Regions from separate parts of the Adhaeribacter radiodurans genome, predicted to be linked through region 2. Evidence: riboswitches for the same ligand, from Rfam matches in the RefSeq annotation. Region 2 holds a riboswitch; the other holds the start of a gene.

Region 1 (7,713 bases), 1.5 Mb from region 2:
ACCACTACGGTAAATTATCGGGCCGAATTATCGATGATTTATTAGCAAACACCCGTGAGTTGGACGGGCAGCAGGAAAAGCGTTCGCCGCTCGATTTCGCTCTTTGGAAGAAAGCTTCGGAAGCGCATATTATGCGCTGGCCTTCGCCGTGGAGCGATGGTTTTCCGGGCTGGCACCTAGAATGCTCGGCAATGAGCCGCAAGTATTTAGGAGCACAGTTTGATATTCATGGTGGTGGTTTGGATTTAATGTTTCCGCACCACGAATGTGAGATTGCCCAAAGCCAGGCTAGTAACCATACCGATGCCGCTAAATACTGGGTCCATAATAACCTGATTACTATTAATGGCCAGAAAATGGGTAAATCGTTGGGGAATTTTATTACGCTCCGCGAGTTGTTCTCCGGTCAGCATGAGTTACTGCAAACGGCTTATACTCCCATGACTATCCGTTTTTTTGTGTTGCAGGCGCATTATCGCAGTACTTTAGATTTCTCGAACGAAGCCTTGCTGGCTGCCCGAAAAGGGTATTTAAAGTTAATGAACGGTTTAAAGGTTTTAGATAAAATTGATTATCCTTCTGAAGGCCAAGAAACGGGCGCTCAGGACAGCGACCTGCAAAAGCTACTCGACGATTGCTACCGCAGTTTAAATGATGACCTGAATACCGCTAAAGCTATTGCCTCTTTGTTTAATGTTTTAAAGAAAATAAACAGCATTTACATGGGGCAGGTGCCGGTAACTAGTTTAAGCATCAGTATGTTCCAAAATTTAAAAACTACTTACCGGGCCTTAGTAACCGATGTATTAGGTTTAACCGAAGAACAACCAGATAACTTGGACCAGATGCTAGCCTTGCTCCTTAAGTTTTACAAAGAAGCCAAAGATGCCAAAGATTACGACAAAGTAGATGAAATTCGGGCCGAGTTTAAAAAATTAGGAATTGTGGTTAAAGACATGAAAACCGGCATTGACTGGGCTTATGAAGAATAAGCTTAAACCCTTTTTCTAAATTTTATCAGAAGAAAACATTAAAAGTAAAACCCCGGTAAATAGCAGTTTATCGGGGTTTTACTTTTACTTGTAGTTTACCAGGTGGTTGCCGTTGATTTTAGTGAAATTATATTTAAAGGTTAACTTCCTCCGATACGTACTCCAGCAAACTCCCATTTGCCTTTACTTTTAAATGAACTTGCTTCCCGCAAATTAAAGCTAGATTATTCGTTTCGTGACCAGTTGGGAAATCAAAGCAAATTGGATACGAATAGTTAGCCGTGTGTTCCTGAATAATTTCGTAAGCTGTTTTTCCAAATGGAACCGGATTGTCGCGCAAATCGGTCATGTGCCCCACAATTAAACCGGATAAGGTTGCTAATTTACCGCAACGCTTTAACTGTACCAACATCCGGTCGAGGTTATATAAATATTCGTCGATTTCTTCTACAAACAAGATTTTGCCCGCATAATCCACATCAGAAGGTGTACCAATTATAGTGTTTAGCAAACTAATGTTGCCGCCAATTAGTTGGCCGGTAGCTTCGCCAGGTCGGTTAAAATTGTGCCCTGTAACCTGGTAGCTAATGGGTTCATCAAATAAAATCTGGCGTAGACTCTCGATGGCCGCTTCACTGCCTGCCCGCCCGAATAAAGAAGGCATTATGCCATGAATGCAAGCATAACCTAGCCCGGTTAAATGAAATAGCAATGCAGTAATATCGCTAAACCCTACTATCCATTTAGGAGATTGCGCAAATAAAGTAAAATCAATTTGATCCAGCAGGCGAGTGGTGCCGTAGCCACCCCGGGCAGAGATAATGGCTTTAATTTCTGGGTTATCCAGCATGGTTTGCAAATCAGAAACGCGTAACTCATCGTTACCGGCAAACTGATGGTAATCTCCGGCTATACTTTTGCCAATAACTACTTCTAAACCCCATGAAGTAAGTATCTGAATAGCAGGTTGAATTTCGGATAAGGTAATTTTACGGGCTAAAGCACAAATCGCAATTTTATCGCCGACCCGTAGAGTAGGGGGAAAGATCATGGGTAAAATATTCTATTTATTGAGAGGTATTGGCCACGTAAAAAGTCCTGAGTGGAGAAAGTTAATATTAAGTACAAATTACTTTAAAAGGAAATAAAAAAGGCTGTGCCACTAAAACAGCACAACCTTCTTGTTAAGAGTATATAATTTTTAAATTACTTCTATTTCTTCAATAGCTTTTTCCCGTACGTCTGCAGGTGTAGTATCTCTGGCCTGAAAGTTACCCGTACTTACTAAAAACGCATCCGATTCGCGGAGTAACTCAATGTTCTGCAATAAAGTGTCGAGCCGCACATAGCCGATAATGTATTTAAAATCTTTCGCGATAAATTTCTCGGAAATATTTTCAAACTGCAGCGTTTTGAGTAAATCTTTGTTGGTGTAGCGCAGATAAACTTCTACCTCAATATTATTAGTAGAGTTTACTTCGATGTGCTGCAGGTGTTTTTTGTATTCGTATTTGTAGCCGTAGGTTAAAGCCGATATATCCGATAAAACGGCTGAACCAGTAGGATACCCACCAGCTCCCTTACCCGAAAAGAATTGCTTTTCGGAGAAAGCAGCCTCTACAATCACGCCATTATATTCGTTGTCAACGTTGTAAAGGGGATGTTTGCGGGTAATAAACTGGGGCATTACAAATAAAGTAACGGTAGCTTCGTCTACTTTACTTACGTGCGGCACCAATTTGATTTTATAGTCTTTCTCGCGGGCATATTGAATATCGTACTTCGATAAATTTTGAATGCCGATATTAAAAACAGTATCCGGGTTCAGGAATAAGCCAAAAGCATGCGCCGCGATAATAGTTAATTTATATTTAGGGTCAAATCCACCTACGTCTAGGGTGGGGTCGGTTTCGGCAAAGCCTAAATCCTGGGCTTGTTTAAGGGCTATGTCGTAATCTAAATTCTCGTTAAAAATTTTTGATAGAATATAGTTCGAAGAACCATTAAAAATACCACTTACGGCATACAGTAACTCATTATCGTAGTACTCTTCCAGTGTCCGGATAATCGGAATAGAACCGCAACATGAGGCTTCGTACAACAACGATACCTGGTGCTCGTGCTGCAATTGAACCAACTCTTCTAAGTGCTGAGCCACCATTTTTTTATTGGCAGTTACCACGTTTTTACCTTTTTTTAAGGCAGTAGCTACAATCTCAAAGGCTTCGTCGGCATTATCAATCAATTCAACAATCAGGTCAATTTCCGGATTGTCTAAAATATCATCTTTTTCGAACGTAAAGTAGGAAGTAGGTAACTTACGCTTTTTAGTGCGGTCTTTTACACATATTTTCTCAATGCTGGCTTTAATACCGCGGCTGTTTTCCAATACATCATATAACCCCTGTCCTACGCAGCCAAACCCAAACAAACCTATTTTCTGAATCTTAGTCATAAGTAATAAATAACACGTTTTTGGCTGAAGTTTTCACAGCCGGTATAACGTTGTGGTACTAATTAGAATGCAAAATTAATGGAAACCAATATCTTGCAAAAATTTATTTCGCTACTGGTACGGCCAGAAACGTCTCAATAAGCTGCGTTAATTTTTCGGTTTCAATTAAAAATCCATCGTGCCCGTAAAAAGAATCAATTTCCTGATAGATTGCTCCCGGGATATGTTGAGCCAGATACCGCTGCTCTGATGTTGGGAACAAGATATCGGAACTTATTCCTATTACTAAAGTTTTGGCTTTTACCTGTTGTAAAGCACTTTCTACGCTGCCGCGATGCCGCCCTACATTGTGCGAATCCATGGTTTTACTGAGCGAGATGTAAGAATACGCATCAAAACGATTAACTAATTTTTCGCCCTGGTAATTTTGGTAGGAACTGGCGTTAAAATTATCGGTTCTATTTAAATCTGTTTCGCGTTGCGTTTTAGAGTACGTATCGTAAGTACGATAACTGAGTAAAGCAATGGCCCGGGCAGCTTTTAAACCTTTTCGGCCTCCATCCGGCACGTTCAAATGATAGGTATGATCGGCGCGAATGGCCATGCGTTGGGCTTCGTTAAAGGCAATGCCCCACGGCGAATGAAACGCGTTGGTAGCTACTATTAGTAAATGCTGAACAATTCCGGGTTGCAGAATTGCCCATTCCAAGGCTTGTTGCCCCCCCAGAGAACCACCAATTAAAATATTAATTTTAGAAATGCCCAGATGTTGCCGTAAAATTTCGTGAGCGGCCACCATGTCGCGAATAGAAATATCTGGGAAGGACTGAAAATAAGCCTCACCCGATTCAGGGTTTTCAGAAAGTGGACCGGTGGTACCGTAGCAGGAACCTAAGATGTTCGCGCAAATAATAAAATGTTCTTCCGGATTAAATAAAAAATTGGTTCCGAATAAGCCTTTCCACCAATCAAACACATCCGCATTGGCCGTAAGCGCATGACATACCCAAATAACATTATTTCTTTCGGCATTTAGCGTACCGTAAGTATGATAAGTAATCTGAAGCTGAGGTAACGTTTTCCCACATTCGAGTAAAAAAGGCTGTGGGCAATGTAAAATTTCCTGACTCATGCGTTGTGTTATTTCCGCAAAGATACAAAAACCAAATTTACAGTCAGGAAATTCCACTCCTGCGCCGCCCACCCGTTGTTATGGCAACAGCAGAAATTGCTGCAACAACAAAACAGAGGTAATTTTGAGTCTTTATATTTTTTCACTGTTAATTCTTAAAAATAGATAGATAAACTATAGCGGATTAATTTCTATTACCAACTTACACTTCCTATAATCCTGCCGGGTAAAGATTTTTTAGCCGGCTATTGCCTGGTTAAAGAAAATAGCCGGCTAAGTTAATTAAACAGATTCTATAATCTTCTCGGTAATTTCTGAACCGGGGCTAGTAGCATCTGTATTTGAGCCACCAGACCCACCAGAAGTATTTACCTGGGCAAAAGCTTGCTCAAAGTCCGCTTTAATATCATCAATGTGTTCAATACCTACCGATACCCGCAAAAAGGTTGGGGAAACACCGGCGGCTTTTTGTTCTACCTCGGATAATTGCTGATGGGTAGTAGCTGCCGGTTGAATAATAAGCGTTTTGGCATCGCCTACGTTGGCCAGGTGGCTGGTAAGTTTTAAATTATCAATAAACCGGGTAGCGCTTTCTTTATCGCCTTTTATATTGAACGACAACATACCTCCAAAGCCTCTTTTTAAATATTTTTTAGCTAATTCGTGGTAAGAACTGCTGGGTAAACCCGGATAATTTACACTATCAACGAGAGGATGTTGTTCCAACCATTGCGCTAGTTCCTGTGCATTTTGTGAATGACGCTCTACCCGCAACGATAAGGTTTCTAAGCCTTGTAATAGTAAAAACGAGTTAAACGGACTAATAGCCGGACCAAAATCACGAAGCCCTTCTACGCGGGCGCGAATAATAAACTGAATATTGCCAAACGGACCATTCGGGCCAAATACATCGCCAAATACCAAGCCGTGATAGCCTTCGGCTGGTTCAGAGAATTGTGGATATTTGCCATTATTAAAATCGTATTTACCGCCATCTATTATTACCCCGCCAATGCTGGTACCGTGGCCACCAATCCACTTCGTGGCTGATTCAACTACAATGTGGGCGCCGTGTTCTAACGGCCTAAAAAGATATCCACCGGCGCCAAAAGTATTATCTACAATTAAAGGTAGGTTGTGTTTTTCGGCAAGAGCGGCAATGGCTTCAAAATCCGGAATATTAAAGCCTGGGTTACCAATTGTTTCCAAGTAAAGTGCTTTAGTTTTATCATCAATTAGTTTTTCAAAACTCTCCGGATTGTCGCCGTCGGCAAAGCGTACTTCTACACCAAGGCGTTTAAAAGCTACTTTAAATTGGTTGTAGGTACCACCGTATAAAAACGAGGTGCTCACAAAATTGTCGCCGGCTTGTAATATATTATTTAAAGCAATAAACTGCGAAGCCTGCCCCGAAGCTACTGCCAGAGCGGCTACACCCCCTTCTAATGCCGCCATGCGCTTTTCAAACACATCGGTAGTAGGGTTCATAAGCCGGGTATAAATATTCCCGAATTCTTTCAGGGCAAATAAATTAGCTCCGTGCTCCGCGCTATTAAACACGTAAGACGTAGTTTGGTATAAAGGTACCGCGCGGGAACCAGTGGTTGGATCGACTTCTTGGCCGGCATGTAATTGTAAGGTTTCAAATTTTAAATTTGGAGCAGACATAAGCTTAAGGTTGAAGTTTAAAAAATAATAGCAGCAAGATAAAACAGATTAGTATTCGCGGTACTTCCCGGATTAAAAAACGAATTATAAAAAAGTAAAAATGCGGGAAACGAAAATAGCTTAACAGCTACAACAACCAAAAGTTACAGGCCATATAGAACGTAAAAAACTTGGCAGAACAGCAGAAGGCTGCACAATAGTAGACCCAGAAAGGTATTTAGTGTATTTCATATAAAATTAATTTATATTTCCCCTACATCGGGATAGGAATTGGCACCTTTCAACAAAGGCTGATGGTTGCCAGAGGGTCAGGGAGCCTATTCTCTCGCCTCTTCTTTATAAATCAATTCTGTTTGGTAACAGGGTTTGATGTTGCAAATTAAGTATAGGTTTGGAGATATTTCCAAATTTACCGGAGTATTTTTGCAACTAACAGGCAGTCACAGGAATTGAGTTTGGTACTTTATTCAGACCGAACATTTAAAAAATTAAATTAGTAAACCCGCCAAGGTAGCTGAAAGATAAGAGGCCAAGGTACCGCAGATAAGGGCTTTAAATCCTAGTTTTGCTAAATCGGCCCGGCGCGAAGGAGCCAATTCGCCAATACCGCCCACCTGAATAGCAATAGATGAAAAATTAGCAAATCCGCAAAGGGCAAAACTGGTAATAAGAAGAGTTTTAGGATGCAGGGTTTCTTTAATTTTTACTAAATCCAGGTAAGCTACAAATTCGTTTACCACCATTTTAGTACCCATTAATGCTCCGGCCGTTTCCACATCTTTGCCTGGTACACCCATGGCCCAGGCAAATACGGCAAAGAGTTTCCCCAATAATAAATTTAAACTAAGAGCAGGTACCTGAATAAGCGGACCCAGTTTGCCGAGTAAAACATCAATTAAGGCTATTAAGGCAATAAACCCGATTAGCATGGCGGTTACATTTAAGCCTACTTTTAAACCATCCGAAGCCCCAGCGGCAATAGCATCTATAATGTTGGTGTGTGTTTTTTTTACTTCGAGCTTTACAATGCCTTTCGTCTCGGATTGTTCGGTTTCGGGGTAAACAATTTTAGCTATTACCAAAGCTCCCGGGGCAGCCATTAAACTAGCCGCCAGTAAATAAGGCGCAGGTACACCAAAAGAAATATAAGTAGCCATAACTCCACCCGCAATACAAGCAAACGAGCCCGCCATTGAGGCCATTAGCTCCGAATTGGTCATACCTTTAAGGTAAGGTTTAATCATAATCTGTGCTTCTACCTGGCCCACAAAAGCACTTGCCACGTTCGATACCGCTTCGGCACCGCTAACGCCCATGGCCCAATGCACGGCCTTGGCCATAGCAGATACTATTATCTGCATCAAACCAATATGGTAGGCAATATTTACCAGAACCGCCACAAAAATGATAGTTGGAATAACATTAAAGAAAAATATATGACCGTTGCCTATCCCAAAAGCTTTTTC
Region 2 (7,713 bases):
GTTGAAAAAAAACGAACCGGTACAAGTATAGTAATTATTCCGTTAGAAAACTTAGGCACGAAGCTGCTATTTATACTGATTTTTTCGGAGGTGAATTTTTGAGGCTGGTTCAGACCAACAGCCAATAAGCCAGGCCAGCCGCTGTAAATTGCATCGTTAAATTATCGAGCCCGTGGTTGCTTACAGATTCAATGGCGGCTCCGCCTAATCCACAAACTACGGCGGTTTTTAAACAATCCGGCAAAGAGTAGCCAATAAAGTAAAGCCCCATAAACGATACTACAATGCTCACAACTGCCACCGCCGCTGAACCTTCTAAACTGCGGGTGGCTTTTACGCCCAGCAGCGAAGGTACCTGGTAGCGGTGTTTGCCCCAGCGCGAACCCACCGGTTCTCCTACGGCATCGCCCCAACCACCCACTAAGTACCCGATAAAAGCAAATTTTAAAAAAAAGAGGTTAGATAAAACGCCGCCTAATGCCGTTGTTACCAAAGGGATTAAAATAAACAATGTGCGATGCGGTCGATCCGATTCGCGGGCCATTACCTCGTAAAACGAAAAGTTATCGCCTTTAACAACCGCGAACAACACAAATAAACTTACAATACTGCCGAACAAAATAACGGCGGGTAAGCCGTACTTTACCTGAAAAATGCTGGCAGTAGAAAAAATTAAAAAATGAAATATTTTACGCGTATAAGCCGTGCGGACCTGGTGCTGTTTTTTTAAATAAGAAACCAATATAGATACCACCAATACGTAGCCAAAGATAAATGGCCCCAATTGCCAGATTAATTCCGAAGTTGGAATGGCGCGGTTAATAAAGTTTTGCAGCATAATACAGCTCGGGTAAGTGCGTTTTATCGAGTACTTATTATGGAGGGTAGAAGTTGTAATAGATTGTTTAGACGAAAGGAGGACATGTTTTTCTTTGGAGTCTTTTCAAGCTTTACTTAGAGCCGGTGCCCGCCTCCATGCATTGGTGATATCTAACTGGCGAGCTTCAAGTTTTGCCTCCTGGCCGGCGGGCCTCGTTTGGCTCTTTCGCGCGGTGTATCCCTCCTTTCCTCGCTCCGCTGCGGAATGCCTCGTTCCTCGGCACCGGAAGTCTACAAGGCGCTCAACAGCCAAACTGGTGTCTTTGCTTTTAGCTTCTGCTGCTGCCAAATTGGAAGTAATAGGATTTGTCTTTAAGCAGAAAAGGCAGGTATTCTGGTGGATACCTGCCTTTTGTAGAGTTACGTAGAGATAAATTTTAGCGCCTTGGTTGGTGTCTTCACCAAACAACTGTGTTCTTAAGCCTGCAAGAAATAAATTTTTAAAAAATTTCTTTAGCGATGGCCGCGGTAGCTTCCGATTTACTCATGGTATAGAAGTGCAGGCACGGAACCCCAAACTGTACCAATTCTTTGCATTGCTGCGTAGCCCACTCAATACCTACCTGGCGAACAGCTTGTGGCGTTTGCGCTTTATCAATGGCCTGCACCAAATCATTAGGAATATCGATGTGAAACAAATTAGGCAACATGCGCAACTGGTTCTTCACGGTAAGTGGTTTGATGCCCGGAATGATAGGTACGTTGATGCCGTTCTCGCGACAAGCTTTTACAAAGTTGACATACTTTTGATTATCGAAAAACATTTGTGTGATGATGTACTGGGCGCCCATGTCTACTTTCATTTTTAAAAATTTTAAGTCGATTTCCAGATTGGGGGCTTCGCTGTGCTTTTCGGGGTAACCGGCTACTCCGGCGCAAAAATTTGTAGGAACCGGGTTCGCAATATCTTCGTCGAGGTAAAGGCCTTGGTTTAGGTTACATACTTGTTTTAGTAGTTCAGAGGCGTACGCATGGCCATCGGGGTGCGGCCGGAACTGGGTTTCGGTTTTAATGGAATCACCGCGTAATACCAGCACGTTATCAATGCCCAGAAAGTTAAGGTCCATTAAAGCGTTTTCAGTTTCTTCTTTGCTGAAACCCCCGCAAATAATATGCGGCACGGCATCTACATTGTATTTGTGCATAATAGCGGAGCAAATACCAACGGTACCCGGCCGTTTGCGAATACTAATCTTTTCGAGCAAGCCATTTTCCCGTTCTTTAAACACGTATTCTTCGCGGTGATAGGTAACGTTAATAAACGGCGGCTTAAACTCCATGAGCGGATCGATGCCGTTGTAAATAGACTGAATGCTGGTACCTTTTACCGGCGGTAAAATCTCAAAAGAAAAAAGCGTTTTTTTCGCGTTTGCTATATGTTCGGTTACTTTCATGTCGGGAATTAGGAATCGGGCATTAGAAATTAAGAATGGCCTAAATTGTTGTTATAGTAACAATCTTCCAGCAATTCTAATTTCTAATTCCCAATTTTTAATTTATTTAATTATCGTACCCCAAGTTAGGCGCCAGCCAGCGTTCGGCTTCACTTAAAGTCATGTTTTTGCGCTTGGCGTAATCTTCGGCCTGGTCTTTATCTATTTTACCTAAGCCAAAATAACGCGCTTTCGGGTGCGAAAAATACATGCCAGATACTGCCGCAGTTGGGTACATGGCCATGCTTTCGGTTAAGGTAATGCCGGTATGTTTTTCGGCTTGCAGCAGTTCAAATAAGGTAAGCTTTTCGCTGTGCTCGGGGCAGGCCGGGTAACCGGGTGCCGGACGAATACCCTGATATTCTTCAGCAATTAACTCATCGTTGGTCAATTGTTCCTGCGGGGCGTAACCCCACAATTCTTTCCGTACTTTTTCGTGCATTAACTCGGCGAACGCTTCGGCCAAACGGTCGGCCAAGGCTTTAATCATGATGCTATTGTAGTCATCGTGGTCGGCTTCGTATTGGGCAATCAATTTGTCGATACCGAGTCCAGTTGTTACCGCAAAGCCACCTATGTAATCGTTTAATCCGCTTTCTTTCGGAGCAATAAAATCAGCAAGCGCTAAATTGGCTACGCTGCCGCCCTTCTTGCCTTGCTGCCGTAAAGTCCGGAAAGTTACCTGGCTTAGTTCCCGGCTTTCATCGGTATACACTTCAATATCGTCGTCGTTAACGGAATTTGCCGGGTAAATGCCAACTACAGCATTGGCTTGCAATAATTTTTCTTTTACTACTTTTTTAAGCAGTACCTGCGCATCTTCGAAAACCCGCACGGCTTCAGCTCCTACTACTTCGTCCGAGAGAATTTTAGGATATTTTCCGTGCAGTTCCCATGCCTGGAAAAACGGCGTCCAGTCGATGTAATTTACAATTTCGTTGAGCGGATAATCGGTAAAAACCTGAGTGCCCAGTACTTTAGGCGTGTACACGTCTTCGGCGCGCCATTCAATCGGAAACTTGTTAGCGCGGGCTTCGGACAACGTCACAAACTGCTTGTCTTTCTTGCGGTTCAGGTAGCTGTCGCGCAGTACTTCGTATTCAGCCTTTACATTTTTAGCGTAGGCTTCTTTTTGTTCGGGTTGCAACAGGTTCCCTACTACGGGTACCGTGCGCGATGCGTCCAGTACGTGTACTACCGGTCCACTGTAATTCTGATCAATTTTAACGGCCGTGTGCGCCCGCGAAGTGGTAGCGCCGCCAATAATGAGCGGTGTTTTAAAATTCAGTCGTTCCATTTCTTTGGCTACGAACACCATTTCGTCCAACGAAGGCGTAATTAAACCGCTTAAACCAATAATGTCCGCGTTAATATCGATAGCCGTCTGCAAAATTTTATCGCAGGATACCATGACGCCTAAATCCACGATTTCGTAGTTATTACAAGCCAACACCACACCTACAATGTTCTTTCCGATGTCGTGTACGTCGCCTTTTACCGTAGCCAGTAATACTTTACCGGCATTCTTACTTTCGTCGCCGGGTTGTTTGGCGGCTTCAATGTAGGGCAGGAGGTAGGCCACTGCTTTTTTCATTACACGGGCACTTTTTACTACCTGTGGCAAAAACATTTTACCTGCCCCAAATAAATCCCCAACCACGTTCATACCTGCCATTAACGGGCCTTCGATTACTTCCAAAGGACGAGCGTATTGTTGACGCGCTTCTTCAATATCAATATCAATGTAATCGGTAATACCTTTTACCAGCGAGTGCGTTAAACGTTCCTGCACAGGAGCGTTGCGCCAGGCTTCGTCCTTTACAATTTCTTTGCCTTTGTTTTTTACTTTTTCGGCGTGTTCAATTAAACGCTCAGTGGCATCGGGCCGGCGATTAAACAATACATCTTCTACTAACTGAAGCAGGTCTTTCGGAATTTCTTCATACACTTCAATCTGGCCGGCGTTCACAATGCCCATGTCCAAGCCCGCTTTAATAGCGTGGTATAAAAATACCGTGTGAATCGCTTCGCGCACCAGATCATTACCCCGGAAGGAGAAGGAAACGTTACTTACTCCACCGCTTACTCGTACGCCCGGTAAATTTTCTTTTATCCAACGGGTAGCATTAATAAAGTCGATGGCGTAATTGTTGTGCTCCTCCATGCCCGTAGCCACGGTGAGTATATTGGGGTCGAAGATGATGTCTTCGGCCGGGAAGCCCACGTCTTGGGTGAGTATGTTGTAAGCGCGCTGGCAAATTTCGATGCGGCGTTCGTAATTGTCAGCCTGACCTTGTTCGTCGAAAGCCATTACCACCACGGCGGCGCCGTAACTCAAAACTTTGCGGGCAACTTCTTTAAATTTTTCTTCGCCTTCTTTTAAGCTGATGGAGTTAACAATGCCTTTACCTTGCACGCATTTTAAACCCGCTTCAATTACACTCCATTTGGAGGAGTCAATCATGATGGGGACGCGGGAAATATCGGGCTCGGAGGCAATTAAATTTAAAAAATGAACCATGGCTTTCTCCGAATCGAGCATGCCTTCGTCCATGTTCACGTCAATAATCTGAGCGCCATTTTCAACTTGTTCGCGGGCAATGGCCAAAGCTTCTTCGTATTGCTCGTTCAGAATTAAACGGGCAAATTTCTTGGAACCAGTTACGTTGGTGCGTTCGCCAATATTTACAAAGGTAGAGCCTTCAAAAATAGTGAGTGGTTCCAGACCGCTGAGTTTAGGCAAGGGCGGCAATTGCGGAATGGCGCGGGGTGGGTATTTAGCGGCTTCCTGAGCAATAGCTTTAATGTGTGCCGGCGAGGTGCCACAACAACCACCAATGATATTTACAAAATTATTTTCCAGAAAGTCATGAATATGCGCGGCCATTTGCTCCGGCGTTTCGTCGTACTCGCCAAAAGCATTTGGTAAACCAGCATTTGGGTGCGCACTCACGTAAAATTTAGCTTCTTTAGCCAAGGTTTGTAAGTGCGACCGTAATTGTTTGGCCCCTAAAGCGCAGTTTAAGCCTACACTCAATAAAGGTAAATGCGAGATGGAGAATAAAAATGCTTCTACCGTTTGACCTGATAAAGTCCGGCCGCTGGCATCGGTAATCGTACCCGATACCATAATCGGAATGCGTTTACCGGTACGTTGCGAGTATTGGTCAATGGCAAACAGCGCCGCTTTCGCGTTGAGTGTATCAAAAATAGTTTCTACTAACAAAGCATCAACACCCCCGTCTACCAAGCCTTCTATCTGGCCAGTGTAGGCTTCTACTAATTCGTCGTAAGTAATAGCCCTGAAAGCCGGGTTATTTACGTCCGGCGACATGCTGGCCGTGCGGTTGGTCGGGCCAATAGAACCAGCCACAAAGCGCGGCTTGTCCGGATTTTGCGCGGTATATTCATCGGCTACTTCCCGGGCAATTCTAGCCGACTCGTAATTGAGTTCGTACACTAGGTCTTCCATGTGGTAATCGGCCATACCCACGGTAGTAGAACTAAAGGTATTGGTTTCGGCAATATCGGCGCCGGCGGCAAAGTAATTAGCGTGTATCTCCCGGATGATATCGGGCCGGGTAATGGATAGTAAATCGTTATTGCCTTTCAGGTCGTGCGGGAAATCCCGGAAACGTTCGCCGCGGTAATCTTCTTCGGTGAGTTGGTAGCCTTGAATTTGCGTACCCATAGCGCCATCCAGCACCAGGATGCGTTTTTTAACTTCTTCTTCTATGCGTGTCATCGTGTTATAAGCAAAAAAAGATTAACCCTTCTGGAGGGCGTAATTTTTTGCTTATCAAGAGTTTTGAGCTGAGTTTTTCAGGCGGAAAGCCTTTTCTACCCTCATCTTCCCCCACGGTGTGCACCGTTCGGGGCTGGAAGTAGCACCCTGCCAGCCAGGGTTGCTAAGACATCAACGGGCCAAGTCCCTCCGTCTTTCTTGATAAGTTTGGCAAAGATAACACGCTGATTTTTATTGTGCAAATACCAGATGTATTTATAAATAATAGGAGCTTAAGGTATATTCTTGTGAAAAATTTAAATATCAGGCTAATATTAACAAATTAACAACCGCATCAGACTTTTGATTTTTTTAATTATGCTACCAGGTAAAAGGTTAAACTTAGATGAGATTGGACAAACCCGGAATGCTATTCAATCTGTTTGTAAAATAGAGGAAATAAGCCCCGAATCAATAAAAGAGGCTATCGTAATTCGAGGCTTATTTTCAGGAAGCTGGCATAATAATTTACTCAATAAGTAACTTGCCGCTTTGCAGTACCTTACCATTGTCAGCTAAAATCCGGTAAAAATAAATTCCGGTGGTAACGGGCGGTAGTTTAATGCGGGTATTGCCGGCGTTTAATTTGGTTTGCAGGATAACCTGTTGCAGGGCATTATACAGCCGGTACTGCACCCGGGGTACCTCGAGTTTATTCTTTACCCAAACAAAGTCCCGGGCCGGATTAGGATAAGCCGTAAACAACTCACCTGTGCCTGGGTCAGAGATGCCAGGGCCTTCCCCAAGGCCGCCGCTTACTAATGGGGGTGTAGCTACCAGAGTAAGGGTAAAATCTTGCTGGATTAAAATGCCATTTACTTCGGAAATACCGCGTAAAACTAATATATACGGCTGGCTTCGTCCCCACGATTCTTCGGGGTTTAAGGTTATTTCAGCTAAAATACCATCTTCCGTAGCAATGGTGTCCATTGGTATAGAGGCAGAATCAAAAAATAACTCGGAGTAAGCATACAGGTTTTTTGCCTGGCCGGTAGTTTTGTATTTTACTTTTATTTTAATAGGCTGCCCAGCAGTAAGAAAGATCTGGTTTTCATCGGTAATAGATAATTCCGAACGGTTTTCGATGGAGAAGGAATGAGTGAAATTATCCGGGGCGGGAGTAACGTTAATAATAAAATCGCGCATAATGGTGCCCACCAGGAGTTTGTTCCGGTATTCGTTTACACGCACCGCAAAACTGTATCTTCCTAATTGCTCCGGTTTGTCCCAGATAAATTCGCCGGTTTTTGCGTTAATACTTACTTGCGGTGGTAAGGTGTAGCCTTTTACATTTTGTATTAGGCCAATGCCATTGTCGTTTAAAGCGCCACTTAAAGGAGTTATAAGTTCGTATACTAAGCTATCACCATCTAAATCAAAGGTAGCCAAACTGTGCCGGAACGTTTGATTTTGCACCGCGCACGGAATCATACCCATGATAAAAAGCTGTGAATGGTTTGTAACATCAAACGGATCGATTGAGAACTGCGCTTTAATGGTTAAAGCTTGCTGATCAGAATTAGTAAGATTAACTATATTATTGGTACGGCTAGGGGAATAGTAAACTGCTGTAAAGGTGCCTGGTCCGGAAAAAGTATATTCAAAGAAATACAAATT

What was found. A riboswitch is a leader RNA that binds a small molecule or an ion and turns the genes downstream of it on or off. The one in region 2 is predicted to bind S-adenosylmethionine.
Region 1: it holds a riboswitch for S-adenosylmethionine, as region 2 does, so the genes downstream of both, HUW48_RS03020 (O-acetylhomoserine aminocarboxypropyltransferase/cysteine synthase family protein) here and metH (methionine synthase) in region 2, are expected to answer to the same signal.

Annotation. Positions count from the first base shown of each region.
Region 1 is NZ_CP055153.1:595,455-603,167, forward strand. Features, by position in the region: gene cysS (cysteine--tRNA ligase) at 1-992, shown strand, start outside; gene HUW48_RS03005 (S66 peptidase family protein) at 1,126-2,043, opposite strand; gene HUW48_RS03010 (homoserine dehydrogenase) at 2,194-3,447, opposite strand; gene metX (homoserine O-acetyltransferase MetX) at 3,551-4,579, opposite strand; gene HUW48_RS03020 (O-acetylhomoserine aminocarboxypropyltransferase/cysteine synthase family protein) at 4,862-6,247, opposite strand; SAM riboswitch class I at 6,487-6,592, opposite strand; gene HUW48_RS03025 (NupC/NupG family nucleoside CNT transporter) at 6,736-7,713, opposite strand, start outside.
Region 2 is NZ_CP055153.1:5,864,605-5,872,317, reverse strand. Features, by position in the region: gene HUW48_RS23305 (diacylglycerol/polyprenol kinase family protein) at 110-838, opposite strand; gene metF (methylenetetrahydrofolate reductase [NAD(P)H]) at 1,320-2,273, opposite strand; gene metH (methionine synthase) at 2,380-6,057, opposite strand; SAM riboswitch class I at 6,156-6,265, opposite strand; gene HUW48_RS23290 (T9SS type A sorting domain-containing protein) at 6,565-7,713, opposite strand, start outside.